3 regions of the Peribacillus sp. NPDC096622 genome follow, and region 3 is predicted to be linked to each of the others. Evidence: riboswitches for the same ligand, from Rfam matches in the RefSeq annotation. Region 3 holds a riboswitch; each other region holds the start of a gene.

Region 1 (10,780 bases), on a different contig from region 3:
GCCTCAGGCTCTGGTGACTTTGCGGGCAGCAGGGTTGAACCCCTTGACGTCCAGTTAAAGAAAATCAGCGAACGGATGCACCATAAATGGAAAGATGGAAAATATATGGCCTATTTCCAAGCATTCACGAATACGCATGCACCCGTGGCAGAGCTTCGCGAGAAATATGAAAGTGTATTGACCCAGGAAGGTGTCGTCGGACTCTCCATCGCGACACGACCGGATTGCCTTCCAGATGATGTAGTCGAGTATTTAGCGGAATTGAACGAACGCACTTACCTTTGGGTGGAGCTGGGTCTCCAGACGGTCCATGAAAAGACCGCGACAATGATCAACCGCGCCCATGACTTCGATTGCTACAAAGAAGGCGTCGATAAACTGCGCAAACACGGCATCCGCGTCTGCTCCCATATCATCAATGGCCTTCCTCAGGAAGATTACGGCATGATGATGGAAACAGCCCGTGCAGTCGCCAAACTCGATGTACAGGGGATAAAGATCCATTTACTTCATCTATTAAAAGGGACACCGATGGTCAAACAATATGAAAAAGGCCTGCTCGAGTTTCTTGACCGTGACGATTATGTCAGCCTGGTATGTGACCAGCTGGAAATAATCCCTCCAGAAATGATCGTTCACCGCATTACGGGTGACGGTCCGATCGATTTGATGATCGGTCCAATGTGGAGCGTCAATAAATGGGACGTCTTGAATGCCATTGACGCCGAATTGAAACGCCGTAACAGCTGGCAGGGGAAAAACCATCACACGGAGGTACAATCATGAAGCTAGATCGAATTTTGCCATTCGCCAGGATTCTGCTCGAAAAAGCGGTCCATCCCGGGGATATAACCATAGATGGCACGATGGGCAACGGCTTTGATACAGTCTTTCTTGCAGGACTTACAGGTGTAGACGGACATGTGTATAGTTTTGATATTCAGAAAGAAGCGATCGAAACCACAACAGCGAAACTGAACGCCGAGAATTTACAAGAGCGCTGCACCCTCATTCACGATGGGCATGAACATTTAAGCAAATATATCCGGAAAGAACATTCCGGAAAGATCACAGGTGCCATCTTCAACCTGGGCTACCTACCTGGCGGAGACAAATCAATCATCACCCAAGCCGAGACGACGATATCAGCCATTGAACAGCTGTTTGAACTTCTGGCGCCTGAAGGCATCATCATCCTCGTCATTTACCATGGTCATCCAGGGGGATCGGCAGAACGGGATGCATTGATGGATTATGTAGAGAACTTCCCTCAACAGAAAGCACATATCCTGAAATACGGGTTCATCAACCAAGCAAACAATCCGCCATTCATTGTCGCGATTGAAAAGAGATGATGACTATTGACACCGTTCGATATGAACGGTGTTTTTTCAATCCCAACTCGCAGGCAGCAGAATTACCAATCATAACTTTTTGAATTTTTCGTCTATAATGATTATAATGATGGAAAATAGATAAGAGGGTGCAGAAAATGGAACATTTGCCTACTTCATTACTGACGGATATATTGACTGAAAAAATCAAAAGGGATTCAAGTGAGCAATACGGGGATTTTGTCAGCTCGCTCAACTCGTTGACAGAAGAACAAAAAACCATCGAGGACCTCAAACAATTCGATCATCATTTTGATAAGTTCCTGCCACAGCTCGATTTAATGATTTCCACCCAAAACCATGAAGCGATCATGAATATGAAAGCGACGCTTTTGGACCTATTCGCCAATGACTTGACCTTCAAATCCATTTATCTCCTATCCACTGCATTATCCAATAAAAAGGAACTTACACATTTGAAGCAATTTATGTACCCGGTTACTTTCTGGGCACCGGTCATCAAGTCGAACGAATTGCTTAAAAACGCAGGCTGATCCAAAGAAAACTGCCGAAGATTTAACTTCGGCAGTTTTTTATTTATCCTGAAGGATGTACTGATCAAACGACATACCCTAATATCTTTAAACGGTTTTCAACAAAACTCAGCGCATATTGAAATACATCATCACGCTCTGGTTCATTGAAGATTTCATGATAAAGCTTCGGCCATTCCTTATATTGCTTTTCACTGGCCATGTTATAATTAAACCACTCACGAACCGCCTTCTTGTTGACGATTCGGTCATCTCCGCCCTGCATGACCAAAAGCGGCACATCCTGAAATTCAGGAATCTCTTCAAAAGCATCCTTCATAGCCTGTGCAAGCTCGCGATACCAGCGAACTGAAACCTTTGTGATATATAATGTATCGTTTCTATCGGATTCACGAATTTCCGCACTTCTCGTCGCCATTTCAGGGGTCAATCCGGAATGTACCCTGAACTTAGGCATAACGATGTTCAATCCATGCGAGAGCGTTGTAAGGAACTTCCGCGGCTTCGTCACGAGGCCCAAGCAAGGAGAAGAAAGAATCACCCCTGCAATGTCCCATTCCTCTTCCTGAAGAAGGCGTATCGAAATCAAACCGCCCATGCTGTGTCCAAGTAAAAAGACCGGCAACGAATATTCGTAAGCCTCTTCTATCCAGCTTTTCACTTCGTCCAAATACTCATCAAAGGAATCGATATGTCCCCTGTAGGCGCGAGTAGTCATCCCCTGCCCAGGAAGGTCGCCCATGACGACATGGTATCCAGCTGAAAGCCACATTTGTGTTACCCACTTATAACGTCCGTGATGTTCCATTGCCCCATGAACGATGACAATGACGCCCTTTGCGTCTCCTTCTGTCTCCCATTTCCACATTCGAAATCCCCCTTTCACTTTTCACTTGTTGTGTACGATCCATGATAGTTGAAATAATATATATAAATTATAACCATATTCATGATTTTCGACAAAAAAGAAATCTAACAAGTTGTACATTGCTATTATAAATAGCCAAGTGTATTTGCATACGGTATATTAAAATAATACATAAAAACATTCACTTCGGAAAGGAAATGATTGAAAATGATTATTTATCCGTATAAAGGCAAAGAACCTGAAATTGCTGAAAGCGCTTATATCGCTGAAAATGCTGTCGTCACAGGTGATGTCAAAATCGGCGACGAAACATCAATCTGGTTCAATTCCGTCATTCGCGGTGATGTATCCCCAACCATCATCGGAAAAAAAGTCAGTATACAGGATAACAGCGTCCTGCACCAAAGCCCCAATAATCCATTGATCATCGAGGATGAAGTAACCATTGGCCATCAGGTCATTTTACATAGCTGTAAAATCCGCAAAGGAGCTTTAATCGGCATGGGATCGATCGTACTTGATGAAGCCGAAATCGGCGAAGGGGCTTTCATCGGTGCCGGCAGTCTCGTTCCCCAAGGTAAAGTCATTCCACCGAACATGTTGGCATTCGGACGTCCAGCTAAAGTCATCCGCGAAATCAACGAAGAAGATCGTCAGGATATGGAGCGCATCGTACGCGAATACGCCGAAAAAGGGCAATACTATAAAACGGAGGAACGAATAAAGTAATGCACGAGTAATTGACTGAAAGTTACGAGTATTCGCTCCTAACTCTCGAGTAAACTGTTCTAACTCACGAGTATGGCCCTTAAGTTGAATTTCTTTGGGATTTCTTGAATTATTCCCGATAGACGGCAAAATTAATCCATAAAAAAAGGTGCCCCGCTAATTGCGGGACACCTTTTTTATATGAATTACGCTTGTGCTTTTAATGTTTCTGCTTTGTCCGTGCGTTCCCATGGAAGATCGACATCTGTACGGCCGAAGTGTCCGTAGGCAGCCGTTTGTTTGTAGATTGGGCGACGAAGGTCAAGCATTTTGATGATACCAGCTGGACGAAGGTCGAAGTTAGCGCGAACTAGGTCAACAAGGACTTCTTCGCTAACTGTACCAGTTCCGAACGTATCAATGGAGATCGATACAGGCTCTGCCACACCAATCGCGTATGCCAATTGAACTTCCGCTTTGTCGGCAAGGCCGGCTGCCACGATGTTTTTCGCAACGTAACGAGCAGCGTATGCAGCAGAACGGTCAACTTTAGTAGCATCCTTACCAGAGAATGCACCGCCGCCGTGACGAGCGTATCCGCCGTAAGTATCAACGATGATTTTACGTCCAGTAAGACCAGCATCCCCTTGAGGTCCGCCAATTACGAAACGGCCAGTCGGGTTGATGAAATACTTAGTATCTGCATCGATCAACTCGGCTGGAACAACAGCTTTGATCACATGTTCTTTTAGATCGGCTTGAATTTGTTCAAGCGTAATTTCTGCATCATGCTGTGTAGAGATGACGATCGTATCTACACGTACAGGACGGTTATTCTCATCATATTCCACAGTTACCTGTGTTTTACCATCAGGGCGTAGGTAAGCAAGAGTTTCATCTTTACGAACTTGAGACAAGCGGAATGAAAGTTTATGCGCCAATGAAATCGGAAGCGGCATAAGCTCTTCTGTTTCATTACAAGCAAATCCGAACATTAGACCTTGGTCCCCTGCACCGATTGCATCGATTTCTTCCTCTGACATGTTTCCTTCACGAGCTTCCAATGCTTTATCGACACCAGCTGCGATATCGGCAGACTGCTCATCGATGGAACTCAACACGGCACAAGTTTCAGCATCGAAACCGTATTTCGCACGTGTGTAGCCAATTCCTTTAACCGTATCACGAACGATACGCGGAATGTCCACGTAAGCTGAAGTTGTAATTTCACCAGCAACAAGCACAAGACCTGTAGTTACACTAGTTTCACACGCAACACGTGCATTTGCATCCTTAGCTAGGATAGCATCTAAAATGGAATCTGAAATCTGATCACAAATTTTGTCCGGATGGCCCTCTGTAACAGATTCAGAAGTAAATAGACGTTTCTTTGACATCATATTTCCTCCTTGGAAGTTAGTATGTTGTAGGCATAAGCCTGATTTTTTACGGAACTCGTTTCCCTCATTAGTTTCGACTATAGACACAGAATTACTTATAAAAAACACAAAAACCTTCCCTGGCAAATGAGGAAAGGTTTAAAATTCTGTCTTCTATCCTTTCACTCTTATCGTTCAAGGGTTTTTTACCTTGCTCAGGTTAGCACCATCACCACTATTCCTTGAAGACCTTCGCTTTATTTTCGGCGATCGGTCTTGGAGTCAAGTTCAATATGGCAGGTTGCTGGGTTTCAAAGGGCCTGTCCCTCCACCAACTCGGGATAAGAGAATCCGTACAATTTAAGATATTATCGTATCTGGCTGGAATTTGTCAATGCTTTTCTAAAAAGAACATTTCCACCCAGAATGGCGTTCATTTGAAAAATCATGTTGATACAACGTCCTAACGGGGTTTACAATGCAAAATACGAATAGAAATGTTGTAAATTGCCATTAATAATAAAGTATTGAGCATCGAAAAGGAATGACATCCTGACTTTCCCATTAGACATATATTGCTTACTTACTTCCTATTTAAATAAATTTTTCTTCATGAAAGTATATGCGATAATCCTGACTCGGTTCCTACCGGATTAAAATGATTAATGCGGCCAGCTGAAAATAATCACAAATTAAAAGAAATAGTATAGACTAATTAAATGAATGTGTTATACTAATTGTAATCTAAAAACTCAAACAAAGGAAGGTACCTCATATATGAATTCTGTAGATGTTTCTAATGAGTTACACCAATTATTAACAGGAAACAATGTGCAAACTCAACTATCAGTTCCTCAATTGGTCGAAAAAGTACTAAGCAGAAATGAAGGCGTTTTAACATCAACCGGCGCGGTTAAAGCTGAAACTGGCAAATATACTGGTCGTTCACCTAAAGATAAGTTTATCGTGGAAGAAGCATCAGTTAAAGATAAAATCGATTGGGGTCCCGTGAACCAGCCGATTTCCGAAGATGTGTTCAATAAACTATATAATAAAGTAGTTGACTACCTAAAAGCAAAAGAAGAGATTTTTGTTTTTAAAGGTTTCGCTGGTGCAGACGAAACATCACGTCTTCCCATCCGTGTTGTTAATGAATATGCTTGGCATAACCTTTTCGCCCATACTTTGTTCATCCGTCCAAACGAAGAGGAACTGAGAGGTCACGAAGCTGAATTCACGATCCTTTCTGCACCTAACTTCAAAGCGGACCCAGAAGTGGACGGAACTACATCCGAAACTTTCATCATCGTTTCATTTGAACGCCGTACCATTTTGATCGGCGGAACGGAATATGCAGGAGAAATGAAAAAATCGATCTTCTCGATCATGAACTACTTACTTCCAGAGGCTGGAATCCTTCCAATGCATTGCTCTGCTAACGTAGGACGTGAAGGGGACGTCGCTTTATTCTTCGGACTGTCCGGTACAGGCAAAACAACTTTATCAGCAGACACTAGCCGTAAACTGATTGGTGATGACGAGCATGGCTGGTCTTCTAACGGCGTATTCAACATCGAAGGCGGCTGCTATGCGAAAACGATCAACCTTTCACGTGAAAAAGAACCACAAATTTTCGATGCGATCCGTTTTGGTGCTGTATTGGAAAATGTTGTTGTTGATCCGGATACGCGTGAAGCGAACTATGATGACAGTTCATTGACTGAAAACACTCGTGCCGCTTACCAAATGCAAGCGATCGATAACATCGTGAACCCAAGTATTGCAGGACACCCAAATACAATCATTTTCTTAACAGCTGATGCTTCAGGCGTTCTGCCTCCAATCAGCAAGCTTTCCAAAGAACAGGCAATGTTCCACTTCCTAAGCGGATACACTAGTAAATTGGCTGGTACTGAAAGAGGCGTAACTTCACCGGAAGCTACATTCTCCACTTGCTTCGGCTCACCATTCTTACCGCTTCCAGCTACACGTTATGCCGAGATGCTTGGTGATAAAATTGACGAGCACAATGCAAAGGTATACCTTGTCAACACAGGATGGACTGGCGGTGCATACGGAACTGGAAGCCGTATGAAACTTGCTTACACTCGTGCAATGGTACAAGCGGCACTTGAAGGTGAATTAGCGAACATCGAAACGATCAAAGATGATATCTTCGGTTTGGATATCCCGCTTCATGTTCCTGGTGTTCCTGATGAAGTCCTTCAACCAATCAAGACATGGGCAGATCCTGCCGCTTATAAAGAAGCAGCAACAGACCTTGCCGCACAATTCCGTGCAAACTTCAAGAAATTCAAAAGCGTTCCAAGTGAAATCGAAGAACTTGGCGGACCTACAGCTTAATAAATTGTACAAAAAAGGACCAAGCTCTTGCTTGGTCCTTTCAGTTTGTCGACAAGAAATGTTTCTTCCCGAACCATGATTATGGTTTACTTTATTAAGTGCCATGGAAGGCGAAATATGGCGTCTACCATCTGCGGTCGAATAATAGGGCTAAAAATCGCGTCTACGGTGAATAATATCCCATTAGCCCGATATACCTCATATACGTTCGAATAACTGGCTAGCCGAGATCCCTGCTAGAACTTGCGGCGAGGAGGCTTGGTGGAAAGGAAGCGGATTTCTGAAACCAACTGGATCGTTTCCACGGTCTGAATGGACCAAGCCCTTGCATGGTCATTTTCTTGATTGGAAAAAGGGCGCTGTGATAGTCAGCGCCCCCTTAATCGTTATTCCATTATCAATGTTGTCCAAGTTTTTAGATGATCGCTTTATTCCTGGCTTTTTTCATGGACACTGTTTTGTATTGATATATATTGCCCAAGTTTGCCACCGGGACATCTGTTTTAGTTGCATCAATGCAATTGCGTGTATCCAGAATCAATTTATTGTTCATGAGATTCGATAGCTTATCATAATCCATCTGTTTAAATTCATCATGGTCAGTCAGGATAAGTATCAAGTCGGCATCATTTACAGCGTCTTCCACTGATACGACTGGCATCTTTCCAGATTGGACATGCGGGTCATGCAAGGCTACATCCACGTTTTCCATCCCCATCAAGATATTGACGACATCAATGGCGGGACTTTCACGAATATCATCTACATTTCCTTTGTAAGCAAGACCGAAAACAGCTACTTTTGGCTTCCGGATCCCCTCCAGCATCATCCTTACGGAATTAACGATGTAATAAGGCATCGATACGTTGGTATCACGGGCCAATTTAATGATTCTCGCATACTCTGGTGCCTTTGCAACGACGAAATACGGATCAACCGCTAAACAATGGCCGCCAACTCCTGGTCCTGGTTGGTGAATATTGACACGAGGGTGTTTGTTTGCCATCGATATGACATCCAAAACATTGATGTCCAGCTCGAAACAGATTTTCGTCAGCTCATTCGCAAGGGCGATATTGACATCCCTGAAGGTGTTTTCCATCAGTTTGGACATTTCAGCCGTTTTCGCATCCGTCTGAATGATCTCCCCTTGAACGAAGGTTTTGTAAACAAGACTTCCTTTATATGAGCATGTTTCCGTGATGCCCCCGACGATACGGTTATTATGAACCAACTCTTCAAGAATCCTTCCAGGTAAAACGCGTTCCGGACAATGGACGAGGAAAATGTCTTTTCCGATGGTAAGGCCCGTCCTCTCGATCATCGGTTTAATATGATCATCCATGCTTCTTGGCGCTATCGTCGATTCGATAATGATGACATTCCCTTTTTTGATAAAAGGAAGAATGTTTGAGGTTGCATCCATGACATGTGTTAAATCACAGGATTGATGCATGTCCTTTTTATTTGGAGTAGGCACCGCGATGATGAAAACATCCGCATGTTCCGGGCTTAACGCAGCCCGGAACTTATTGGAAGTAAGCACTTCTTGCAATACCTCCTCCAATCCAGGTTCTTCGATATGGAGCCTGCCGCTATTCAAATTGGAAATAATCTCAGGATGGATATCCACGCCGACGACATCGACACCGTGTTTCGCAAACATTAAAGAAGTTGGAAGTCCTATATAACCAAGTCCGATTGTACAAAGTTTCATATAAACCACTCCTATCTATTTTTCTGCTACACTCAAATTTGTTAGGCTGTTTGATAGATTTCGATAAAGATTTCCTTCTCTTGTTTCCAATTGTATTTTTGTCGCGCCTCCAGGCAGTTTTGGCTCATTTCCGCCCTTTTTTCAGGATGCTTCAATAAGTAATTGACACCTTCGGCAATTGATTTTGGATCATGTGAATCGACACACACACCGATTTTTTCCGTATCGACAACCTTTTGAATTTCAGGAAAGCTGCAGGCAACCACAGGCACACCGCTCATCATATATTCAAACAATTTATTTGAAGATGCGGAGTAGTGATTAAAGCAGACATTATTCAATATCTGAAAACCTAAATACGCATTTTTGGTATAATGGAGCAGCTCGTCGACCGGAACCTTCGGCAGGAACTTCACACGATGCTCCAGATTCATGTCGCTTACTTTTTTCATTAATTCATCCTTGATCCTTCCATCCCCGATAAAAACCACCGTTCCGCCCTCGATCATCGGTACAGCATCAACCAATTGCTCTAACCCTCTTCCCATTTGAACGCCGCCTTGGTATAACAATATCGGTTCATTCTCTGGCAAATCGAGCAGCTCATGCAAATTCACGGCCGTACTTTCCTCCGGATTGGTTGGAATCGGGTAGTTATGGACCACCTTGGGATACAGACCATATAAGTCTTCGTTATACTTAGCTCTCGTATGGTTTTCGGCAATCATTTCATCGACGAACATTAATAGGAATTTCTCCATCATCCCGTAAATTCGGCTATTATATCCCGTTCTGCTCGTTTGTACTTCATGCGAGTCATAAATCAGCTTTTTCCTTCTCAACCATTTACTGCTGATCGCTCCCTGCATGAGCGTATTCAAGTCATTTGAATGATAAAAATCATATTTCCTTTTCCGGCCATGATAGATCATTTGACCAAAAATGTAGCTCCTCGTTAACAGTGTCGGCAGCTTTGTTTTAGTGATGATCAGGGTGCCCATCGCAAGTAGTGCAAATGAACCGAACAGTATTCCCGATCCCATCCAGCCATTGATTAAGTTCAAATTCCACAACGTATTCCAGACCAATAAGGCCAATAGAACGATTTCAAACTTCTTTTTCTTCAATTTGCCAACGATCCTGAGAATTTTATGAAGCGCCTCCCAGCGGTTATTCACCCTAGTGACCGAGAAACCATTTTGGTGTTTCTCCTTTTTGGCCAAACCCTCGATTTTCCAGTTATGAATGGCAATTAAATCGACTTCATAACCCGCTTCAGTGAGTGCTGTGCATTCTCTTAGAACCCTCGCATCGTTCGTAAAGTGATTCCACACGAACATACATACTTTCTTCGCCATGTTGTCCTCCACTTCCGGATTTTTCAGCCTGACGCTTCCATCACGTTGATGAGACCTTTAATATTTTTAGACCATTGAAAATGTTGTTTAGCATACCGATGACCGTTTTCCCCCAGTTCTTCACGAAGGGCTGGATCTGCGGCCATTGTCAGTATATGCTGACAGATTTCATCAACATTTCTGCTCTCTGCCACCAACCCGCATTTCGCCTCAGAGAGCATCTTTTTCGCCCTGCCGTCCACATCACCGACAATAGGTTTTCCGACACACATATAATCGATGATTTTACCAGGCAGGACCTTATTGAAGACTTCTTTTTCAACCAAGCTCACATAGGCAATATGGGATGTTGAAACTTCATGAAGAGTCACTCTTCGATTCATCGCATTAATCATCTTAATGTTAGTCAGCCCTCTAGAGCTTATCTCCTTCTCCACTTCGGATATCCGATATCCATATCCAATCATCGAGAACTCGATTTGTTTATGTTCCCTTAGC
Region 2 (10,780 bases), on a different contig from region 3:
TATAATTATTACAAGTTAACGATGGTGGAGATTTGGAGACTCATGCTTTAATAGGACCTTTTAAACAAAAAGGTTACTATTTGGGTATGGGTTTTTTTATGTGTCATCATCATACTTTACTTAATTAGGTTCAAAAATATCATATTTAGGAGGAATTGGATGCTCAAATTATTTAAGCCAGCTCTACCAGTTGAAAGATTACCGGAAGGAAAAATAGATTCTGAATATAAGAAACTCAGATTACAAGTTTTCATCGGTATCTTCATTGGTTATGCAGCGTATTATTTAATTCGTAAAAACTTTTCCATGGCGATGCCATATTTAAAGGAGGAAGGCTTTACAACTGGAGAGCTGGGTCTTGCATTATCAGCTATCTCGATTTCATATGGGATAAGTAAGTTTGTTATGGGAACCGTGTCAGACCGAAGTAACGCGAGGTATTTCTTGCCAGTAGGTTTGATACTTGCTGGAATCGTCAGCTTACTTATGGGACTTGTTCCATTCTTCACATCATCGGTTACAATCATGTTTATCATGTTATTCATTAATGGGTGGTTTCAAGGGATGGGCTGGCCTCCATCAGGGAGAGTCCTTGTTCACTGGTTCAGTGTAAGTGAAAGAGGAGGGAAAACGGCAATATGGAATGTTGCCCACAACGTGGGTGGTGGCTTAATGGCTCCACTGGCAATTGCAGGTGTTTCCATCTTTGCAACATTTATGGGTTCTTCATATGCAGGTTATGAAGGAATTTTTATACTACCTGCTCTAGTTGCCATATTAATAGCAATCATATCATTTATCTTAATACGTGATACACCACAATCAGTCGGATTGCCACCTATTGAAGAGTATCGTAATGATTTTCCAAATAAAATGAAAAAAACGTTTGAGACAGAACTGACAACAAAAGAGATATTATTTAAATATGTATTAAATAACAAATGGGTCTGGGCGATTGCGATTGCAAACATCTTTGTTTATTTCGTGCGTTATGGGGTACTTGATTGGGCACCAACCTATTTAAGCGAAGAAAAAGGCTTCAACATGGACGAGTCCAGTACGGCTTATTTCTTATACGAATGGGCAGGCATTCCCGGTACTTTATTATGCGGCTATATCTCTGATAAAGTTTTTAAAGGACGGCGGGGACCGGCGGGGGTTGTCTTTATGCTAGGAGTATTAATCGCAGTCCTTGTTTACTGGTTTAACCCTGCAGGCAACCCAATGATTGATATTATATCCCTAATTGCGATTGGATTCTTAATTTATGGACCTGTAATGTTAATAGGTCTGCAAGCACTGGATTTAGTTCCTAAAAAAGCTGCAGGCACTGCAGCAGGACTGACTGGCTTATTTGGATATTTAGGTGGATCTGTAGCTGCTAATGCTATTATGGGATATGTAGTTGACTTTGCAGGCTGGAATGCAGGTTTTACATTAATTACGATTTCTTGTGTACTTGCAGTAGTGGTATTTGCATTTACATGGAATGTTCGAGGACAGGAAGTAGTAAAGGGCTAACACAGGCATATTATTGAGCTCAAGCTTCCCAATCCCCCCTAGATATATTCTAAGGGGGATTGGTTTTCCATGAATAGTTTAACCCCTCCATGATTAGATCGGTAAAAATAACTGAATATTCAGCTCAGATACCCATAAGCAGCTTACGGACGGTTGGTTGGCATACCATAAATGTATAAAAAAAATGACTATGCCTTTATACCAACGGTCCTAAAGGCATAGTCATTATATCAAAAATCATAAAGATTAATGTTTTCTACCAATATACTGGTTATTGCCGATCAAAAAGAGAAGCTCCCGCTATTCCGGGTTTTGTCATCTCATAAGGGTTTAGAATCAGATCCAATTCCTCTTCTGTCAACACATCATATTGTAAACAAAGTTCGCGAACTGATTTCCCTTTCAATATCGCTTCACGGGCAATACGTGAAACCACTTCGTACCCAAGATGCGGATTGACTGCTGTAATCACTCCAACACTTTGTTCGACATAATCTTTTAAATGTTGCTCATTAGCCTCAATGCCTTCTAAACAATAATCTGTAAAGACATTGAAAGCATTGTTCATAATGCTGATTGATTGCAACAAATTGAATACAAGCACTGGCTCCATTACGTTCAACTCTAGTTGTCCTGCTTCTGATGCTAAGCAAATCGTATTATCGTTCCCGATCACTTGGAAAGCGACTTGATTAATTAATTCCGGCATTACTGGATTTACTTTTCCTGGCATGATGGATGAACCTGGTTGGCGGGCTGGAAGTGTGATTTCTCCTAATCCCGCTCTCGGACCTGAAGCCATCAAACGTAAATCATTAGCAATTTTAGACATATTCATCATACATACTTTCAATGAAGCTGACACTTCAGTATATGCATCCGTATTTTGGGTTGCATCTACTAAATGCTCTGCTCCTACAAGCGGCAAGTTACTGATTTCAGCTAAATATGTAACAACATTTTCAATGTAACGCGGATCTGCGTTCAATCCCGTTCCCACTGCTGTTGCTCCCATATTCACTTCATATAAATGTTGACGTGATTGACTGATTCGTTTTATATCCCGGTCCAACACGCGACTGTAAGCCTCAAATTCTTGACCAAGGCGAATCGGCACTGCGTCCTGAAGATGTGTGCGTCCCATTTTGATAACATGATCAAATTGTTTTGCTTTATCCTTTAAAACCCCACTCATCTTGGTCATTGTTTGTAACAATTGCTCCAAAAGTCGTAGTGTTGATAAATGAATGGCAGTTGGGAATACGTCATTTGTTGATTGTGACATGTTAACATGGCTATTTGGACTAACATGCACATAATCACCTTTGTTGTGCCCCATAAGTTCTAACGCACGGTTGGCAACGATTTCATTAATGTTCATATTCATCGAAGTACCCGCACCGCCTTGAATTGGGTCAACGATGAAATATTCATGCCACTTTCCATCGATCACTTCTTCAGAAGCTTTGACGATAGCGCTTCCAATACCATCATATAACCGTTTGGTATCCATATTCGCTAAAGCGGCCGCTTTTTTAATCATGGCTAGTGCACGAATCATTTCTTCATTGACTTTGTAACCGGTAATCGGAAAATTTTCTACTGCGCGTAAAGTTTGTATTCCATAATAAACATCTGCCGGAATTTCCTTTTCCCCAAGAAAGTCTTTCTCGATTCGGTATGTTCTCTCTTCTATCAACATTTCCTCTTGCCCCTTTGTTTGTTCTAGAATGTAATGTCCTCTGCAATCGGTGTTTCCATCATTTCCTTCACTTTTTTAGGATCCCGCGTCTTAGCTAATATCCACATCAGCTTCGGAACGATGGCTTCTGTATTCATATTTCTGGAACGAATGATGACATTCTTGTTCACTTTCCGTCCCACTTCGTAAATATCCATATCTTCCCCTTCTTCTAAACATTGGGTAGTGATGACTACGGATATTCCACATTGTACTAACTCATTCAATTTCTCTAAAATATTTCTTCCTTGGAATGGAATACCACCGCTTCCATAACTTTCAATTACGATTCCCCGACAATGATTTTTCAGAAAATCAAAGAATTCAGGCTTAATACCGGGATGCAGCTTGACCAAGGCAACTTCAGTACATAGGGAAGCATCTAACTTAGCTTCCTTATTCTTTGGTGAATGAACTGGCTTTAGATACTCAATTTTATCTTTGAATATGGTAGCAATATAAGGATAGTTAATACTTTCAAACGAATCATAGCTTTTCGTTCTCAATTTAATGGCCCTCGTACCCTGAATGACTCTGCCGTCAAAAACAACATATACTCCTCCAATATCTTCACAAGCAAACCGAATCGCATCAGAGATATTTCTTTTGGCATCTGTCTTTTTAAAGGCAATTGGGATCTGAGAACCTGTAATGACGATTGGTTTCCCTAAATCTTGTAACATATATGAGAGCGCAGCTGAAGTGTAAGCCATTGTATCTGTTCCATGGGTAATCACAAAGCCATCGTAATCTTGGTAGTGCTCATGGATGGATTGTGCCATTTCTGTCCAATCTTCCGGCTGCATATTTGTACTATCAATATTCATCAAAGGCTTACTATCAATCTGACATAGTAAATCCAATCCCGGTAGGTGACCTAAAATTTCGTCAGCTTTCATTTCTGGAACTAGTCCATTTTTTCCTTCTAACGATGCAATTGTACCACCTGTAGTAATCAACATCAACTTCTTCATTTTTGATTTCAACTTTTCCAATATACTACCCCCTAAAAAGCCTCCCTGTTTCACTATCACTCTAATCATCTCAGAAAAGGTTGTTTTCGCTGTAAATGTACATGTTACGCGTACACCACATGTTATTATAGTCATGTTTCATAGTGAAATCAAGCTAAAGTTATTCATTACGCGTACACTTTTTTCAAAATGATGTTATAATGGATTTATATAAAAGGAGAGTAATAATAATGATTTTAAAAAGATTGACTACATTAAGGAAGGCCAAAAGGTGGTCTTTGCAATATACTGCTGACAGACTCGGAATCGCCAAGAGTACCTATGCAGGTTACGAATCGGGCCACCGCCGCCCTTCATTAGAAACGATTAATTTATTGGCAGGCTTATATGATACATCCACTGATTACATTCTAGGCCGAGTGGATTATCCATATAAGGATATTAACACAGAGTCACCTCAAGTAATGGAATTAACGGATTTATCAGATATGGAGCTAGCTGTCGATGGAATCTCTCTTTCTGAAGAGGAAACGATTCAATTTATCGCTTTTATTAGAGCTAAACGAGAAGTGGAAATCAATCGCGATAAACAAAATGAAACATAGCAGACATTGAGTTTAAGACTTGTATTTGGGGAACGAACAGTACTTTATCAGCAGGTTCTTATACTACCTGGCATGTTTATTAAAACCGTAAAACACCGCGGCTTTCACCAATTAGGTAAGTCGGTTCTGATCAATCGTTAAGTTCGCCCTTTTTGACGCTGCACGAAACGATTTCTGGACGACAAGAGAATATACTAATAATGCCCCTTGTTTAGAAATTTAAGTTTTATTAACTATATAGAAGAAAGTCGGCTTATTAAAAGGTCATCCATCTTCATTATTCTGTTTTCTTCATTAACTTATTTCCTTTTCCATCAAGGGAAGTTTGATTTCAGTTTAATCTCCGATTTTACTCTTGGTTTATTTGCAATGAAAGAAAAAACCATGGCACAGCTCATGGTTTTCCCCCGTCTGAAAATCAAGCCCAAACAAGAAGCAACATGAAGTTGAGGTTATGTCATTAATTCATGTGCTTATATTATTGGAATACGAAATTTAATAATCCCCTTAAAGAAATGGAAAATTGCTCAATATAATGACTCAACAAATATACTGCATCTCAATATATTAAGGCATCTCATCTTCTTTTTCCCGATTTTTGAAAGCTTCATGTGTGACAATATCCTCAATCTGTTCATACTGGCGACTGTGTTCCTTCTCTTCGCTAATTCTATTATTGGGTAAATTTCCTGGATGTCCTTTTTCTTTGTGATTAAAATTTTTACCACGGCTCATAACTCATTCTCTCCTTTCTATTCATTGTTTGTATAGTTTTCCCAAGCACGAAAAAAATATGATTTAATTTCTCTTTTTACTGTTTTGCAGCAGGGTGGATTACAACCTTTTCAAATAACTCGAATCTGAAAAAAAGAGCCCCAAAAAGAACAGGAACTGCCAGATTATGACGCTTCCTGTTCTTTTTGTTTATAGGTTTACCCACTACTTACATAATTAATAAAAACATTTTTGATGACAAAGAATGGCTAGGAGGATATTACCACGGAAGGTCGCCACTTCCTTGAAATGTCTGCAATATGATCAGGAGCCGTTCTGCAACATCCCCCAATTATACGTGCCCCCGCATGGTGCCATTCTTCAGATTTCAGGTCGAGCCTGTTACATGATTCTTGACCATGCCATGTTTTAGTTTCTGGATTATATGATTCACCGGAATTCGGATAAACGATAATTGGTTTATGCGTGTTTGCACGCAACACCTGTATGGCTTCCGTGATAATTGATACAGGCGCACAGTTAATGCCAATTGCGGCAATTTGCTCACTGTCCCCAAACAATCTGGTACAGTCCTCCAGCAATGTACCATCACTTATCGCTTTTTCATTTTTCAAAGAAAAGGATAGCCAAGCGTAAACTTCTGGATAATCTTTCAATAATGAATGTAATACTTTTGCTTCTTGCAGGGAAGGAATCGTTTCAAATGCTAAAATGTCAGCTCCTGCTTCAATCAAAGCTGATATTCGCGAGCGATGAAATGCCGCTAACGTTTCATCTGAAACACCATAGTTCCCTACATACTCTGACCCATCTGCAAGATAAGCCCCATAAGGTCCAACTGATGCAGCAACCAATGGCTTAGGTCTAATCGTTTGATATTCTTCCTTCCAAAATTCATCTCTTGCTTTTCTTGCAAGTAAAACCGTTTTCCGGATTAGATCCAATGCCTCTTTTTCTTGTATTCCGCGGAGGGCGAAACCTTCAACTGTTGCTTGGTAGCTTGCCGTTATCGCACAGTCAGCACCAGCTCGAAAGTAGTCAGAGTGAACCTGGTAAATCACTTCTGGATTTTCAAGTAATACTCGTGCAGACCACAGGGGATCGTCCAAATCACACCCATGCCTTTCAAGCTCTGTAGCTAAAGCCCCGTCCAAAATCATGACTGAATGATCTCGTAAGATTGTTTCAATTGGGTTAATTTTATTCTTCATGATTTACTCCTCTTTTCTTATAAGTTTGTGTCAGATAATAACTTCCATAGCAAAACAAAATAAAAGGAATGCCACAATATAATGCAATTCTTTGTGTAGGATCAAATGCAATTCCTATGCAAGAAGCAAGACATAGCATAAAAGAAACGATTGGTACGAGTGGATATAATGGTGTATGATAAGCCAAATCATTGACTGAGTTTCCTTCGTTTATATATCGTCTGCGAAATAGGAACTGTGACGCGCTGATACTCATCCAAACCATAACCACGGCTAGTCCAGAAATGGATACAAGCACTATGTATACAGTATCCGGTGCAATAATACTCGAGAAAAGTGATAGAACACCGCCCAACATACTGAAAAGGACTGCATATACCGGAACACCCCGTTTTGTCAATTTTGCAAATATTGGTGATATAGTTTTCTTATCTGCAAGTGACCAAAGCATCCTGGATGAGGCATATAGTCCTGAGTTTGCAGCGGACAAAATGGCCGTCAATATAACAAAGTTCATAATATCCGCTGCATATGGCACTCCAATTCGTTCTAGAACGGCAACAAAGGGGCTCTCTAATACGCTTGCATCCGAAACAGGCAATAATGCGGATAATACAACGATGGTTCCTACAAAAAAGATAATCAATCTCCATAATGTCATACGGATTGCCTTTGGTATCGTTTTTTCTGGATTCACAGTTTCCCCAGCTGCAATTCCGATTAATTCAGTTCCAGAAAATGCAAAATTCACCGCGAGCATCGTCATTAGAATGGCAAAGGCACCATTTGGAAATAAACCAGCACTTGTAAAATTGGAAAATAACGGAGCTGATTGTGCGTTAATTATTGGAATAAAACCTACCATTGCCGCAGCTCCCAGAATAATAAATATTACGATAGCGAATACCTTTATAGACGCAAACCAGAATTCGGATTCAGCGAAAAACTTAACGGTCCATGCATTTAATGCCAAGACCAAAATGGCGAATAGAGCACTCCATATCCAGACACTGATTGATGGAAACCATCTCTGCATCAACAATCCTGCAGCCGTGAATTCCGAACCTAGTGCAACAGTCCAGGTTAGCCAATACAACCAGGCTACTGTATACCCTGTCCCTGGTCCGATGTATTTGGCTGCGTAACTATGAAACGCACCTGTCTCGGGCATATGCACTGACAGTTCACCTAGACATAGCATGACAAGATAAACCACTAATGCACCAATCAGATACGAAAGGATGGTGCCAAACGGACCAGCCTGGTGAATCGTATAACCCGAACTTAAGAATAAACCAGTACCAATCACCCCGCCAAGCGATAGCATTATTATATGCCGTGCTTGCATTTGCCTTTGAAAATCATGCTTCCTTTTGTTCTCCATTCTTACTCTCCTTAATCTTGCATCCAGAAAAAACGAAAACGCACTCTAAAAAAGAGTGCGTTACTGACAAATAAACACGTACGGTCTTATCTATCAAGGTTTCACCCCCTGGAATTAGCACAGTGTCTTTGTGGACCTGCTGCTGAGGTTTCATAGGGCCAGTCCCTCCACCTCTCTGGATAAGAAATTATTTTTTTTATAACTTTATCAATCTATAAAAAAATTGTCAAGTTTTGTTTCGTAGTGTAAAGACTTCCATTTAATTACTAATGTTCATGGCGCCTGCGTCATTAATATTAAAATGATTGCTTATTTTTGGAACTTTCGCGTAATAAAAATTGCAAATAAAGCTAACCGGGATCATATTGGTTTTTAAAAAATGACGACATCTTATAAGATGTCGCCATTTTTATCTTTTTCCTTAAGGACGTTCTATTTCAAATAATTCCCCTAGTTTTGTATAGGTATGACCTGCTAATCTTGCTACAGGTTTTAGCCCATTCTGATCAATTCGGCCATTATGGTAAATATCTTGCTCTATATGATAGCAGACTATTTTCCCTATCAGTAAATCACAACCAGGTTCATTCTTGGAACCTGCCAATGGTATCGATTGCTCTAATGTACATTCAAAACGTACCTTCGCTTCTAGCAATCCTGGTACGGATACCTTATCACTAACAGTCGGCGTGAAATTAGTAAGACCCAATTCACTTTCGTCAGATGGGAGTTCCTTTGCCGTTCGATTTGCATCAGCAACATTATTTTCATCAGTGATATGAACAACGAATTCACCTATTTGAATTGCATTACGGGCTGTGTCCTTTGAAACTCCTTTTTTCCGTTGAACAGAAATGGAAATCATCGGAGGGTTTGAACTAACTATGTTAAAAAAGCTGAACGGCGCTATATTGATCGTACCGGTTTCGGATTGTGTCGTAACCAGCGCAATAGGTCTAGGTATAATGCTTCCAGTCAAAAACTTATAATTATCCCGTTCAGTCAGACTTTCAGGATTAATAGAAATCATCTTCATTCCCTCTCATTCTTATAAAAATTTCTTTTGAAACCAGGAACCTGCTGCCTCAACCTCTGAACGTGTTAACTGATGACCGTGATTTTCCCACTGAACTTCAACTGTAGCGCCAGCTTGCAGTAAAAGTTGATTAAGTTCATCAGTTTCTGCTGCCGGGCAAATCGGATCGTTTTTTCCTGCAGCAATAAATACAGGAATATCCGAGAGGGAAGGCAAAGCGATCCCTCGTCTAGGAACCATTGGATGATGAAGAATCGCTCCTTGTAATGCCCCCTCGTAATGGAACAGCAAACTTGCCGCTATATTTGCACCATTGGAATAACCTAATGCCACCACTCTGTCACGGTCGAAGTCATATTTTCCGGACGCCAATTCCAAGAAGTCATAAAGTTCCTTCGTTCGGAAGATCAAATCCTCTTCATCAAAAACCCCTTCAGCTAACCGTCGGAAATAACGAGGCATTCCGTTTTCAAGTACATTTCCCCGTACGCTCAATATGGATGAACCAGGTGAAACCATTTCCGATAATGGCAAGAGATCTGTTTCCGTTCCTCCAGTGCCATGTAAAAGCAATAGTAACGGAGCTTCTGGATTACTTCCTTTTTGAAAAATATGTTTCATCATTTATCCTCCTCTAGTACTCTCGGCACTGCCGGCAGTAACGTTTTTTCCATAACTTCCCGTTTTTCTTCCAACCATGGCGGCAGCATTAATTTACTGCCCATCGTTTCCTTCGTTTCATCATGAGCAAAGCCAGGTGGATCTGTGGCAACTTCAAAGAGTATGCCTCCATCTTCCCTGAAATAAATGGCATCGAAGTATTGACGGTCTGTAAAGGGTGTCACACCATAGCCATGGTTACCGATATGCTCCCTCCATTCTTTATGATCTTCATTATCGCTCGCACGCCATGCAATGTGATGGACAGTTCCCACTCCGATTTTACCGTTTGGTAAAACCGTTTTTTTAACATCGATCAAATTTCCAATATCCGATGTGGATCTGAAGCGGATGAAATCTCCCTCTTCCCCAATCTTTTGCAAGCCCATCACTTCCACTAATAGTTCCATCGTTTTGATCGGTTTTGACGTCAATAATACAGCACCGCCGAATCCCTTGACCGCCTTATCAGCTGGTACACCGCCGAATGACCACTCGCTATTTTTACCTTCTTTACGCTCAACCAGTTCAAGTTGCAAACCATGTGGGTCTTGGAATTCCAGATATTCCTCACCGAAACGTGAAACCTTTTCAAAGTCTATGTTAAACTTATCCAAACGCTTTTCCCAGAAGCCAATTGATCCCTCCGGAACGGCATACGTTGTAATCCCCACTTGTCCGGAGCCAATTGTCCCTCGGTATGCCTCAGGCCAAGGAAAGAAAGTGATGATAGTGCCCGGTGAACCGGATTCATCTCCGAAATATAAATGGTAGGTACCTGGATCATCAAAATTAACGGTTTTTTTCACCATACGCATTCCCAATACTCCAGCATAAAAATCCACATTCTCTTGAGGGTTGCCTACAATTGCGGTTATATGATGTATTCCTGCATTTTGCTTTTGCATGCCGA
Region 3 (10,780 bases):
CTTTTTAAGGAATTAAATGGTATCACAAACTATCTTTTGCCCCATAAGAAAAAGAGCTGATAGTCACAGCTCTTTCACTGGTTTACTGAAATTAGGTATGCACACTTCTTGTTCACCTATTAAACGAGAAGAACTTATGCATGATCATAGCGTTCAGATAGCTTCTTTTTATGGGCATTGAACACTTCTTCCAAGGGGATATTGTACTTGTTCGCAATCACAATCAAGTTTCCTAACACATCTCCCAACTCTTCGGTTAGCTCCTGTATGTTCTCTTCAAACGAACCAATAACTTCATCAGGTCTATCCCTGCCAATCTCAAGGGAGCGAATGGCTCGTGCAACCTCGCCGGTTTCTTCTGCCAAAAAGCCTATGCGAATGAAAATGTCCAATTCTGACCACCCTCGTGCTTCATAATAATCTTTTACCCATTGTTGAAATTCAGTAACGTTCATATTCATCCACCTTTCATTAGATCATTCAAGTTTAACAAATCCCCTTGAATTTTGTATGATAAGAAAGGAAGATTACTGAAAAATGGGAGATGTGATATTTTGAAAAGTCTAGCTGTATTTTGTGGATCAAGCAAAGGTGCATCTGCTGTCTATGCAGAAGAGGCTAAAAAACTGGGTGCGGAATTGGCAAAGCGTAATATTACCCTTGTTTACGGAGGCTCCAGTGTAGGGATCATGGGTGCAGTTGCAGATTCCGTTTTGGAAGCAGGCGGAAATGTAATTGGAGTGATGCCAGATTTTCTAGAAAAAAAGGAAATAGCACATAAGAATTTAACCGAACTGATCGTCGTGGAATCCATGCATGAAAGAAAAGCAAAAATGGCCGAGCTTGCAGATGGGTTCATGGCCTTGCCAGGCGGGCCTGGAACATTGGAAGAATTCTTTGAGATTTTCACTTGGGCTCAGCTTGGTCTTCATCAAAAACCTTGCGGACTCTTAAATATCAATCACTATTATGATCCTTTGGTCGCTTTATTCAACCATATGTCCGACGAACAGTTCCTGCATGAAAAATTCCGTTCCATGGCGCTGGTAGATGTCGAACCAAATGGACTTCTTGATCAATTCATTACATATGAACCGCCAACCGTAAAAACTTTCATTACCGAAAAACAAACCTGATCATTAAAAAACAACCGGCCAAGATCATAATGACCTTGGCCGGTTTTGATAAACTGCAGGTTAGGTAAATATCTGGTTTAAATAATCTCCATGCCCTTTGATAAGTTGCACTTCATGTTCGGATGAAATCCAGAAGAAATGGAATGTCAGCCCCGCTTCATCTCCTCCACCAGTCGGCTGATGTTCCCATTCATCAGGAACATTCGATACACTTATTCGATAAAAATATCTATTATGTATGGCACCATCAGTGTTCTCCCAAAAATCTACTGCCATTAATTTCTCCACATGAAAATTTTCCAGACCTGTTTCTTCTTTCATTTCCCTAAGCACTGCTTGGTAAGCATCTTCTTGAGGCTTCACTGTTCCCTTGGGTATCTGTATACCGGCTTCCCTAATGGGATGTTGAAAAACCAATACCTGTGTTTCTCCATTATTGATTCTTGTCACATACCCGTAAGCTTTTTTTATCGGTATCACCATCATTCCCCCGTTAATCACCAAAAGCAAAAATGAGCTCTGTCTCGCATACAGTTTCCCCCTCGACAGTAGCCCTTCCTTTTCCTTTACCGATAGGACCTTTCAAGCGAGTAATCTCTACTTCTAAACGTAATTGGTCCCCTGGTCTTACTTGCCTTTTAAAACGACACCCATCAATCCCAGCCAAAAGCCCGATCCGTCCTTTATTTTCTTCTTTTGTAAGCATGACAACAGCACTTACCTGTGCTAATGCCTCCACGATCAATACACCTGGCATCACTGGGTAATTGGGAAAGTGACCAGTAAAAAACTCTTCATTTGCCGTTACATTTTTAATGGCCACCGCCCTCTTTCCTTCTTCCAATTCCAAAACTCTATCAACTAAAAGAAATGGATAGCGATGCCTGATAATGTCTTTGATTTCTTGAATATCAATCAATATAAGTCCCCCCATTGCTATGGATTGCTTTCACTTTATTTTACCATTAATATCACCATATGGTTATTTTTGTATTTTAAAAAAAGGCTGCCTGAGCAACCCTGTTTTTTGATTCCGCTTACAGATCCTTTGACTTTTTTTCCATCGATTTAGTTAACGGGGATAAAACCATTTGTTCATACCTCTCATATCCCCCTAATAATTTATGAAACAAGCTTATTTTAGGAACAACAAGGTAAACCGCCAATCCTGAAATGGTGCTCAGTATTGCTCCTGCCAGCACATCCGCCGGAAAGTGCACACCTACCCAAATACGGGAAATGCCAACAAGGAATGCCAGCATGATCCATAACAACCACCATCCTCTTTTGAAAAGCCAAAAAGATACACAAAACGAGAAAAACAAGATGGTATGGTCGCTTGGAAATGAATTATCCACTGCTTTTTCAATTAACTTATTAACATTGGTCAATTCGGCAAATGGCTGATTATTCGAATGCAATCTCCCTGCCATTTTCCCCAACATTTCAGCTATTACAAACGTAATCATCCCACAAACAACCATCATCCTGCTCTGTTCATTTCGAGTGAACCATATTACGATGACTGCCAAAGCTAATAAAAATACCATGTACTCGGCAATGAAAATGGCAGAAGGGTTTAAATAATCGTACTGTTTCCCTAAGTCATTGATCATTCTGAATACATTGATATTCAACTCAAAAAAGTCCATTTCATATCCAACCTTCCTCTTTTTCTTACATATTATAGAGAAAGGAAATAAATCTCCATCGTTTTTCCTAACAATTTAATCCATTATCTTACATTTTCGTCACATGCATCTTGGTTCTATGCGGTTTCGCTAGACTTATAAAATCTTCTTGTATATTCCCTAAACTTTCTATATAATCCATAGAAAAATACGGAGGTTAGTAAATGAATAATGATAGGAACTCTGTTCTAATTCATGAAAACCAGGAAAATGTTTGGAATGCGATTACGAATGATGAAATCATTTCTAAATGGTATGCCCCGGGTTCAAAATGGAGTATTCCTAAACTCAAGGTTGGAGAGAAGGCCATCTTCGTGTTAATGCCTAGTGCACATAACAATCTTAAAGAGAATGAAAGCATCCCAATGAGCTTTACAATCCAAGAAATAATCCCTTACGAAAGGTTTTCTTATTCCTCGGATTCGGATAAACTCGTTTTCACTTTTGAAATATTCCTAGAATCTGAAGGCACTGGAGTATCCATTAACATGGACGGATATGAACTTAGTTCGGCTAACTTAAAAGCATTTTTAGAAGGAAAAGAACTTCCCTATACCTAATGATCCATTGGAAAGAGACTCTAGTTCATTCACATGTTTATAAATAAATCGATGCTATACCCCTTTGGATATAGAGTCTTTAGAAACTAAAGACGTCTGTATTTATAATGGAAGAAATTCGTATAAGGAGGTAAAAAATGTTGAACATACAGAAAAAGTCCGATACTGTCATCATTGTCATACACGAAATATATGGTCTGAACCAACATATGCAAGGTTATTGTGAGTTATTATCAAAGCAGGGTTTTGATGTGATCTGTCCGGATTTGTTAGAACGTGAGGCGCCATATGATTATTCCCAAGAGGATGCTGCTTATCGACATTTTATGGAGAACGTAGGTTTCACGGGTGCTTTATATAAGATAAAGGATATATTATCGGATATAAAAGATGAATACCAAAAGATTTTCATCCTTGGATTCAGTGCAGGGGCAACTGTAGCTTGGCTGTGCAGTGAGGAAGAATGTGTCGATGGAATAGTTGGTTACTACGGTTCGCGTATTAGGAATTATGCAGAATTGGCGCCACGATGCCCTGCACTGCTATTTTTCCCGCTAGAAGAGCCATCATTTAATGTCGACGAGTTAATTTCAGCTTTAGAAAGAAAGAATGTCGAAGTTCATAAATTCATGGGAGTACACGGATTCAGTGACCCTTACAATTCAAAATATCATGTAGAATCTGCACAAGCAGCCGTTAGCAAAATGATGGAATTTTTTATGATGAATTAAGTTTTGTAGATCCAATGTATCGAACCCGCATCACTATGGGGGTGACAGTCATTTTGAACCTTTTTATATTCTGTTTCCAATTCTTTTAAAGTCAACTTCATAAGCTGTTCCACAGTTTTATTTACAGTATGGATCATAAGCTTATAGATTAATTCCTTCCGCCTTTCTTCCATGCCCTTCCTCATTTTGCCCTCTCCTTTTATTCTGACATTATATGAAATGTATCCTTAGACAGGGGGAATGATCGTCGGATTCCTTCTCCTCGATTTTACTTATTTTATTATATTCATTCTCCAAATCGGTTAAGGTTAATTCAAATAGATGGATGTCATTCTTTTTATATACTCCCTTGTTAATCAACTTGTTGATCAGGTAGTTTCTTTTTTTCTCAATGGCTTTACGTAATAATATCCCCATGATAAATCCTCCTTTTTTAATATGTATTGAAAGATAATCTTTCGACTTGCCCATTCACAAAAAAACCGGAGACACCTCTTTACATGAAAGAAAAGTCTCCGGTTTTCCGGTCAATTAACCTATAATTCATATCTAATTACTTGGTATTGTTGTTTTTATAATACTAACTCTATGCTCCGTAGTCAACTGTTTTTTTCCTGCATCTTATTTATTTTTGCTTCGCTTCATGAAATGCCGCTTTCACTTGATCCAACAGGTCTTTATCCGAAATCAATTTATAACCTGTAAGTGCCAGAGCTTTTGCTCCGGTCAGGATGGCCTTGTCTCCAGCAGGGGATTTGGCACAGTCGCGGAATTCATTCGTATGGGCAATCAACTCATCATGTCCAATTTTTATATAAGGATGTGCTGTCGGCACTACATGGCTTACATTACCTGCATCCGTCGAGCCAAAGCCACTCTCTTTTCGAGGAGCCACCGCTTCCCCTAATTGAGCTAGTTCTTCTTTTAGCAGTTCATCCAGAACTGGATTAATGACAAAATCGAGCACTTCATTTTGGAAACGTTCAACCTTAACCGTGCTTCCCGTGGCAAGTGCTGCCCCATCAGCAACAGCACGTATTTTATTGGATACTTCTTGGCAAAGTTTCCATGTTGTTGCTCTAATGTAGAATCTGGCGGAAGCATATTCAGGAATGATGTTAGGCGCTTCCCCGCCATTGGTGATTATTCCGTGAATTTTGACCTCGGTCGGGAGCTGTTGACGCAAAGCATTAATGCCATTGAACAGCTGAATCACCCCGTCAAGTGCATTCACGCCTTCTTCAGGTGCAGCTGCTGCATGTGCTGACTTCCCGTAAAAATGAAAATCAAGGGGGTCGACAGCCAAAAACGGACTTGTTACACCCGTTTTGCCGGCAGGATGGATAAGGATGGCCGCATCCACCCCATCAAATAGACCGTGCTTCACAAAGCTGCCTTTTGCACTTCCATTCGGACCGCCCTCTTCAGCCGGTGTTCCGAAAACGATCACCTCTCCGCCGGTTTCCTCCAGCACTTGAGCCAGGGAAATGCCTGCTGCAACACTCGTTGTGCCAATGATATTATGGCCGCAAGCATGGCCTAAACCCGGCAATGCATCATACTCTGCTAAAAAGGCAATTGTGGGTCCTTTCTTTGAAGAGGTTTTTTTGGCGATGAATCCTGTTTCATGCCCGGCTATATTGCGGGTCACTTCAAATCCTTCATTTCGAAGTATTCCGGTTAATGTATCCGAAGCGAAGAACTCTTGATTCCCAATTTCAGGTTTGGCATGAATGGCTTGACTCGTTTTGATATATAATTCGGAATGAAGGTCGATATGATCTTCAATGATCTGCTTCAGCACCAATTCGCTCGCCATACTCTTAATCTCCCCTTTTTCTTGAATACATCCATTACTTTTCATTAGCTGGTTTTGTCCAAGCATCCTGGTAATTCACTAATTCATCTACAGAAACATAGGCAGGAATGGTGTTTCCTTTAAACGTTTTTTCAATGAAGGCTTCCACTTCTTTCGATTGATAAAGCTCCACTAATTTTTGCAGCTCAGGACGATCTGCATTACCCTTTTTAACTGCAATGATATTAATATATGGTTTCGCCGTTTTACTTTCATGGAATAATGAATCTTTCAAAGTAAGGCCTGCTTCGACGGCAAAGTTATTATTGATGGCTGAAGCATCGGCATCATCCAATAGACGGGGTGTATTGCCGGCAGCAACAGGTTGGATTTTCAAGTTTTTCGGATTTTCCTTAATGATTTCCAATGATCCCGATCCATTGAATTCCTCTTTCAATGTAATCAATCCAGCTTCCTGAAGGAGGAGCAGTGCACGGCCAAAGTTTGTTGCCTCATTCGGAACGGCTACCGTAGCACCATCCGGAAGATCTTTGAGACTTTTATGTTTTTTTGAATAAAGGCCCATAGGTGCAATGACAGTCGACCCGATGGCCTCCAATTTTAGATTTTGATCTTGAACGAATTCATCGAAATAGGCGACCGTCTGGAATGAATTGGCATCAATTTCACCTTCGCTTAACGCAAGGTTCGGTTGGATATAATCATTGAAAGTGACCAGTTCGATATTAAGCCCTTCCTCTTTCGCTAAGTCGACAATGTATTCCCATGTTCTCGTATCCCCGCTGCTGACACCGACTTTCACTGTTTTCACATCATCCGAACTCCCTGATGCACCCTCATCGTTCCCGCATGCTGCAGCCACGATGGCCAATGCCAATACCATGATCGTTAATAAGATTTTTTTCATTTTTCCTACCTCCTGTTATTTTTATCTTCTTCTGATTTTTCTTGAAACAAAGTTCCCGGTGGATTGCAGTAATTGAACGATGATCACGAGCGCCGCCACTGTGACGATCATCGTCATCGTATCGAACCTTTGATAACCGTAAGCCAAAGCTAAATCCCCGACCCCGCCTGCACCGACGGCACCTGCCATCGCCGTAGATCCAACAAGCCCGATTGTCGCTGTTGTAAATGTAAGGATCAACGAGCTAAGTCCCTCGGGAATCAAAAAACGATAAATGATTTGCCATGTTGTCGCCCCCATCGCCTGAGCCGCCTCGATAATCCCTTTGTCCACTTCCAACAGCGAGTTTTCCACTAGCCGGGCAATATAAGGAGCCGCGTAAAAGATAAGCGGAACAATGGCCGCATTCGTTCCGATCGCACTGCCGACAATCATTCTTGTAAGCGGAATAACTGCTACAAGCAAGATGATGAAAGGAACCGACCGCAGTATATTGATGATCGGGTTCAATATATTAAAGATCCATTTATTCTCCAGGATGTGACCCTTTCTTGTAATGACAAGCAGGATACCGAGCGGAAGCCCAATCAACCCGGAAAATACCAATGAGATGGCTACCATATAAAGTGTGTCACCGAAAGCTGTCAACAGCTGGTCTGCCGTTATTTCCATTCCCCAAAGCGTATTACCCATTTATCTGCACCTCCTGGACGAGAATCCCCTCATCTTTAATATATTGATAAGCCTTGTCCACCTCATTTTTGTTCCCGGTCACTTCGATGATCAAATTCCCGAAAGGCGTTTCCTGAATTTCAGAAATATTGGCTGATAAGACACTTAAATGAACATCATATTTCTTAGAGATGGTTGAAAGTAAAGGAGTACCCGAAGTAGTCCCAATAAAATTAATTTTCCAAATAATCGGGATGTGAGACCCTATGCTTTTTAAGAAACTTTGTGGAATCTCATCATGTATGACCGTTCTCACGAAGTTTTTTGCAATATCCGTTTGCGGCTTGGCGAAAACTTCGAAAACCGAACCTTGTTCAACGACACATCCGCCCTCCATGACCGCTACCTTATTGCAAATTTCCCGAATTACAGACATCTCATGAGTGATTAGCAGGATGGTGATATTGTATTCTTTATTAATTTTCTTTAAGAGCTGCAGAACTGCACTCGTTGTTTGTGGATCCAATGCCGACGTAGCTTCATCACACAATAAGATCGATGGATTCGTAGCCAATGCCCTTGCAATGCCGATACGCTGCTTTTGACCGCCGGATAATTGTTCAGGATAACTCTTTGCTTTGCTCGATAAGCCAACGAACTCCAACAGCTCGCCTACCCGGATTTTGATTTCCTTAGCCGGAGTTCCCGATAAAACCAGCGGCATGGCAATATTATCAAAAACAGTCTTTGAGTTAAGCAAGTTGAAATGCTGAAAGATCATCCCGATTTTTTTCTTTTCAGCCCGTAATTCCTTCGGGCTTAATTTGGTCAAATCCTTGCCCCCAACAATCACCGAACCATCTGAAGGTTGTTCAAGCAAATTGACCAGCCTGATCAACGTACTCTTCCCGGCCCCGCTATAACCGACTACCCCGAATATATCCCCCTTTTCCACTGTCAAATTAATGCCCTTCAAAGCCTCGACGGTCTGTTTCTTTGTTTGATAAACCTTTTTAACATCTTGAAACTCAATCATCCAATCTCCCCCCATGCTGTTTATTTGTACGAATTCATTATCCAGAGAGAAGAGCTTTGCAACGTTTCATAATGATAGGTTAAATTCCGCCAAACTCACGAGTAATTGCGCGAAACTCATGAGTAACTGCACCAATTCCTCCAATAACCATATACATTTTGAATAAACAAAAGAGGCCTCTTCCGTCGTCAGACAGAAGAGGCCTCTTTTAGACATAAAAAAAGAGTAAACTCTTAAATTAATTATCTAAGAAAAGCTCCTTCTTATCTTTCAAACTTTCGTCCGTTGGAATTAGCACAGTATTTTTACAAAAGTAAAAACCCGCTGCCGAGGTATCATAGGGCCAAGTCCCTCCACATCTCTTGATAAGAATTAACGTTATATTTAATTATGTCCTTCACTATATATTCTAATTTCTCTAAAGTCAACCATATTTTTCATCGCTATAAATAGTTTCACAGTATAGTGAATCGATACTTTTTAACTATATTAATATAATTTATTTTTTCTATTTTTATAGTGATTTGCTCATTCTCCATACGGGGTATATTTCATTTTCTTCCCTTATCTTCATCATGCCTGAATTCGTATATAAAGAAATCGCCCTTTGGTTATCCGGAGAAACCCTTAAATGATATTCGGATACATTAAATTGCCTGAAAAAGCTTTCTGCGTAGCGAACCAATTCCTTGCCAAGGCCTTTACTGCGGTATTCTGGAATAAGATAAAAGAGATTCACATAGCCAATCTCAGTTCCTTCATACTCCCGAATTTGAAGTTCCATTTGTCCAATCGGTTCTTGATCCTTTTCAATGATCACCAGTCCATCCGGAAATTTGCGGACCCGTTCTTCCATTCGTTGCAAATATGTATTTTCATCTCCAAAACCAGCTTCAGATCCAAAACTTACAACATAGGAATCTTTCCGGAATTTAACGATAATATCTTTATCTTTGTCCGTATCCATGGTACGAAAGATCAACCTTCATCCACCTCTATCATTTTAGTGAAATAGTTTCCAAGCAGTCAAAACTCATTAAATAAAAGGCTTAAAGGGGCTCTTTTGTTTTTGTGCCTTGATGAAAAAACATTTGCCATCTTCCATCCGTACATTTCCAAATTGAACTTCTTAAGGTATGTTCCAACTTATCTTCATCAAAAATTCGATATGTAGTTAACACGGTATCATCAGACAATGGATGCAACTCAAATTGACTTAGTGTCATGTTCACCGCTCCGGCTCCCTCTTGCCCCATAAAATCGCTTTTAGACCATATGTTACCCGAACTGCCGAACTCAAAGAAATCATCTTTCAATAATGATGAAAGCTCTTCTGGAGATGTACGAACTTCAGACTTTAACAATTTCTCCTCCAGCTGATACAAATGCTCTTTTAACAATGAACTGTCCATCCATCTTGTCCTCCTTTTTCGACCGTTTCCCCCGAAGCAAGGAAATTGGAAAATCGTGAATAATTAATACGTAGATTTTCAGAAATTCGTGAACCATGCGGTTAAAGGTTTTTTATCCAGCTGCTTGCTGATTAGCAGCTGGATAATAGTTGCGATCAGCGGCATTTTTTCGTTTTTAACCATTTTTGCCATCCCCATTTTCTTATTAATATTTTTAACTGGCTTACTTTGTAACTGGACTCAGATGGATTTCTAGGTGTTAAGAACAATTTATTCCGCAATACTAGCGGCAATTCATTTTTTACTGCCATCCGATACCTCTAAATAATTACTCCCAAACCCATAAAAAAGAAGCTGCAAATGGCAGCTCCTTCTTCTGTGCATCCGTTTGTTTCCCCATCAGCGTTATCTTGATAGGGTACCTTGCAGACGATTGGTTTCGGCGATTACTTTTTCTTCATCGATCGTTAAGCAGCCGCCGTCTTTCACGACCATTTTGCCATCAATGTATACATCGCATACGTCATTTCCGCGTGCTGCATAAAGCAGGTGCGAATAGGCTTCACTCAGTGGCTGAAGGTGTTCTTTGTCATATGGGTAAATGGTGATGAAATCTGCTTTTTTACCAGCTTCCAGTGATCCTGTATGACCCATTCCTATCGCTTCGGCGCCCATTCTTGTGGCCATGGCGAGTGCTGTTTGGGCAGGGAATTTAGTGGCATCCTTATACATTCCTTTTTGCAGTAATGCAGCTGTCCTCATTTCTTCGAACATATCGAAGTTGTTATTGGAGGCGACGCCGTCTGTTGCCACTCC

Evidence for each region. A riboswitch is a leader RNA that binds a small molecule or an ion and turns the genes downstream of it on or off. The one in region 3 is predicted to bind S-adenosylmethionine.
Region 1: another riboswitch for S-adenosylmethionine. It lies ahead of metK (methionine adenosyltransferase); the one in region 3 lies ahead of ACIQYG_RS12330 (methionine ABC transporter ATP-binding protein).
Region 2: another riboswitch for S-adenosylmethionine. It lies ahead of mmuP (S-methylmethionine permease); the one in region 3 lies ahead of ACIQYG_RS12330 (methionine ABC transporter ATP-binding protein).

Annotation. Positions count from the first base shown of each region.
Region 1 covers NZ_JBIWES010000010.1:162,877-173,656, forward strand. Annotated here, with positions in the region: gene mnmL (tRNA modification radical SAM protein MnmL/YtqA) at 1-786, shown strand, start outside; gene mnmM (tRNA 5-(aminomethyl)-2-thiouridylate-methyltransferase MnmM) at 783-1,355, shown strand; gene ACIQYG_RS18175 (hypothetical protein) at 1,493-1,888, shown strand; gene ACIQYG_RS18180 (alpha/beta hydrolase) at 1,953-2,756, opposite strand; gene ACIQYG_RS18185 (gamma carbonic anhydrase) at 2,967-3,485, shown strand; gene metK (methionine adenosyltransferase) at 3,671-4,864, opposite strand; SAM riboswitch class I at 5,029-5,191, opposite strand; gene pckA (phosphoenolpyruvate carboxykinase (ATP)) at 5,621-7,207, shown strand; gene ACIQYG_RS18200 (nucleotide sugar dehydrogenase) at 7,623-8,924, opposite strand; gene ACIQYG_RS18205 (glycosyltransferase) at 8,966-10,282, opposite strand; gene ACIQYG_RS18210 (glycosyltransferase family 4 protein) at 10,306-10,780, opposite strand, start outside.
Region 2 covers NZ_JBIWES010000004.1:235,543-246,322, forward strand. Annotated here, with positions in the region: gene glpT (glycerol-3-phosphate transporter) at 160-1,521, shown strand; gene aspA (aspartate ammonia-lyase) at 1,793-3,223, opposite strand; gene ACIQYG_RS09995 (asparaginase) at 3,247-4,236, opposite strand; gene ACIQYG_RS10000 (helix-turn-helix domain-containing protein) at 4,467-4,841, shown strand; gene ACIQYG_RS10005 (hypothetical protein) at 5,409-5,576, opposite strand; gene mmuM (homocysteine S-methyltransferase) at 5,825-6,787, opposite strand; gene mmuP (S-methylmethionine permease) at 6,777-8,171, opposite strand; SAM riboswitch class I at 8,255-8,357, opposite strand; gene ACIQYG_RS10020 (flavin reductase family protein) at 8,593-9,201, opposite strand; gene ACIQYG_RS10025 (alpha/beta hydrolase) at 9,220-9,828, opposite strand; gene ACIQYG_RS10030 (ring-cleaving dioxygenase) at 9,828-10,775, opposite strand.
Region 3 covers NZ_JBIWES010000005.1:246,533-257,312, forward strand. Annotated here, with positions in the region: gene ACIQYG_RS12270 (MazG nucleotide pyrophosphohydrolase domain-containing protein) at 135-455, opposite strand; gene ACIQYG_RS12275 (LOG family protein) at 555-1,136, shown strand; gene ACIQYG_RS12280 (NUDIX hydrolase) at 1,197-1,622, opposite strand; gene fabZ (3-hydroxyacyl-ACP dehydratase FabZ) at 1,630-2,055, opposite strand; gene ACIQYG_RS12290 (undecaprenyl-diphosphatase) at 2,174-2,788, opposite strand; gene ACIQYG_RS12295 (SRPBCC family protein) at 2,992-3,387, shown strand; gene ACIQYG_RS12300 (dienelactone hydrolase family protein) at 3,525-4,118, shown strand; gene ACIQYG_RS12305 (Fur-regulated basic protein FbpA) at 4,115-4,303, opposite strand; gene ACIQYG_RS12310 (Fur-regulated basic protein FbpA) at 4,329-4,535, opposite strand; gene ACIQYG_RS12315 (M20 family metallopeptidase) at 4,744-5,937, opposite strand; gene ACIQYG_RS12320 (MetQ/NlpA family ABC transporter substrate-binding protein) at 5,972-6,844, opposite strand; gene ACIQYG_RS12325 (methionine ABC transporter permease) at 6,866-7,516, opposite strand; gene ACIQYG_RS12330 (methionine ABC transporter ATP-binding protein) at 7,530-8,552, opposite strand; SAM riboswitch class I at 8,813-8,924, opposite strand; gene ACIQYG_RS12335 (GNAT family N-acetyltransferase) at 9,067-9,534, opposite strand; gene ACIQYG_RS12340 (nuclear transport factor 2 family protein) at 9,602-9,964, opposite strand; gene ACIQYG_RS12345 (amidohydrolase family protein) at 10,370-10,780, opposite strand, start outside.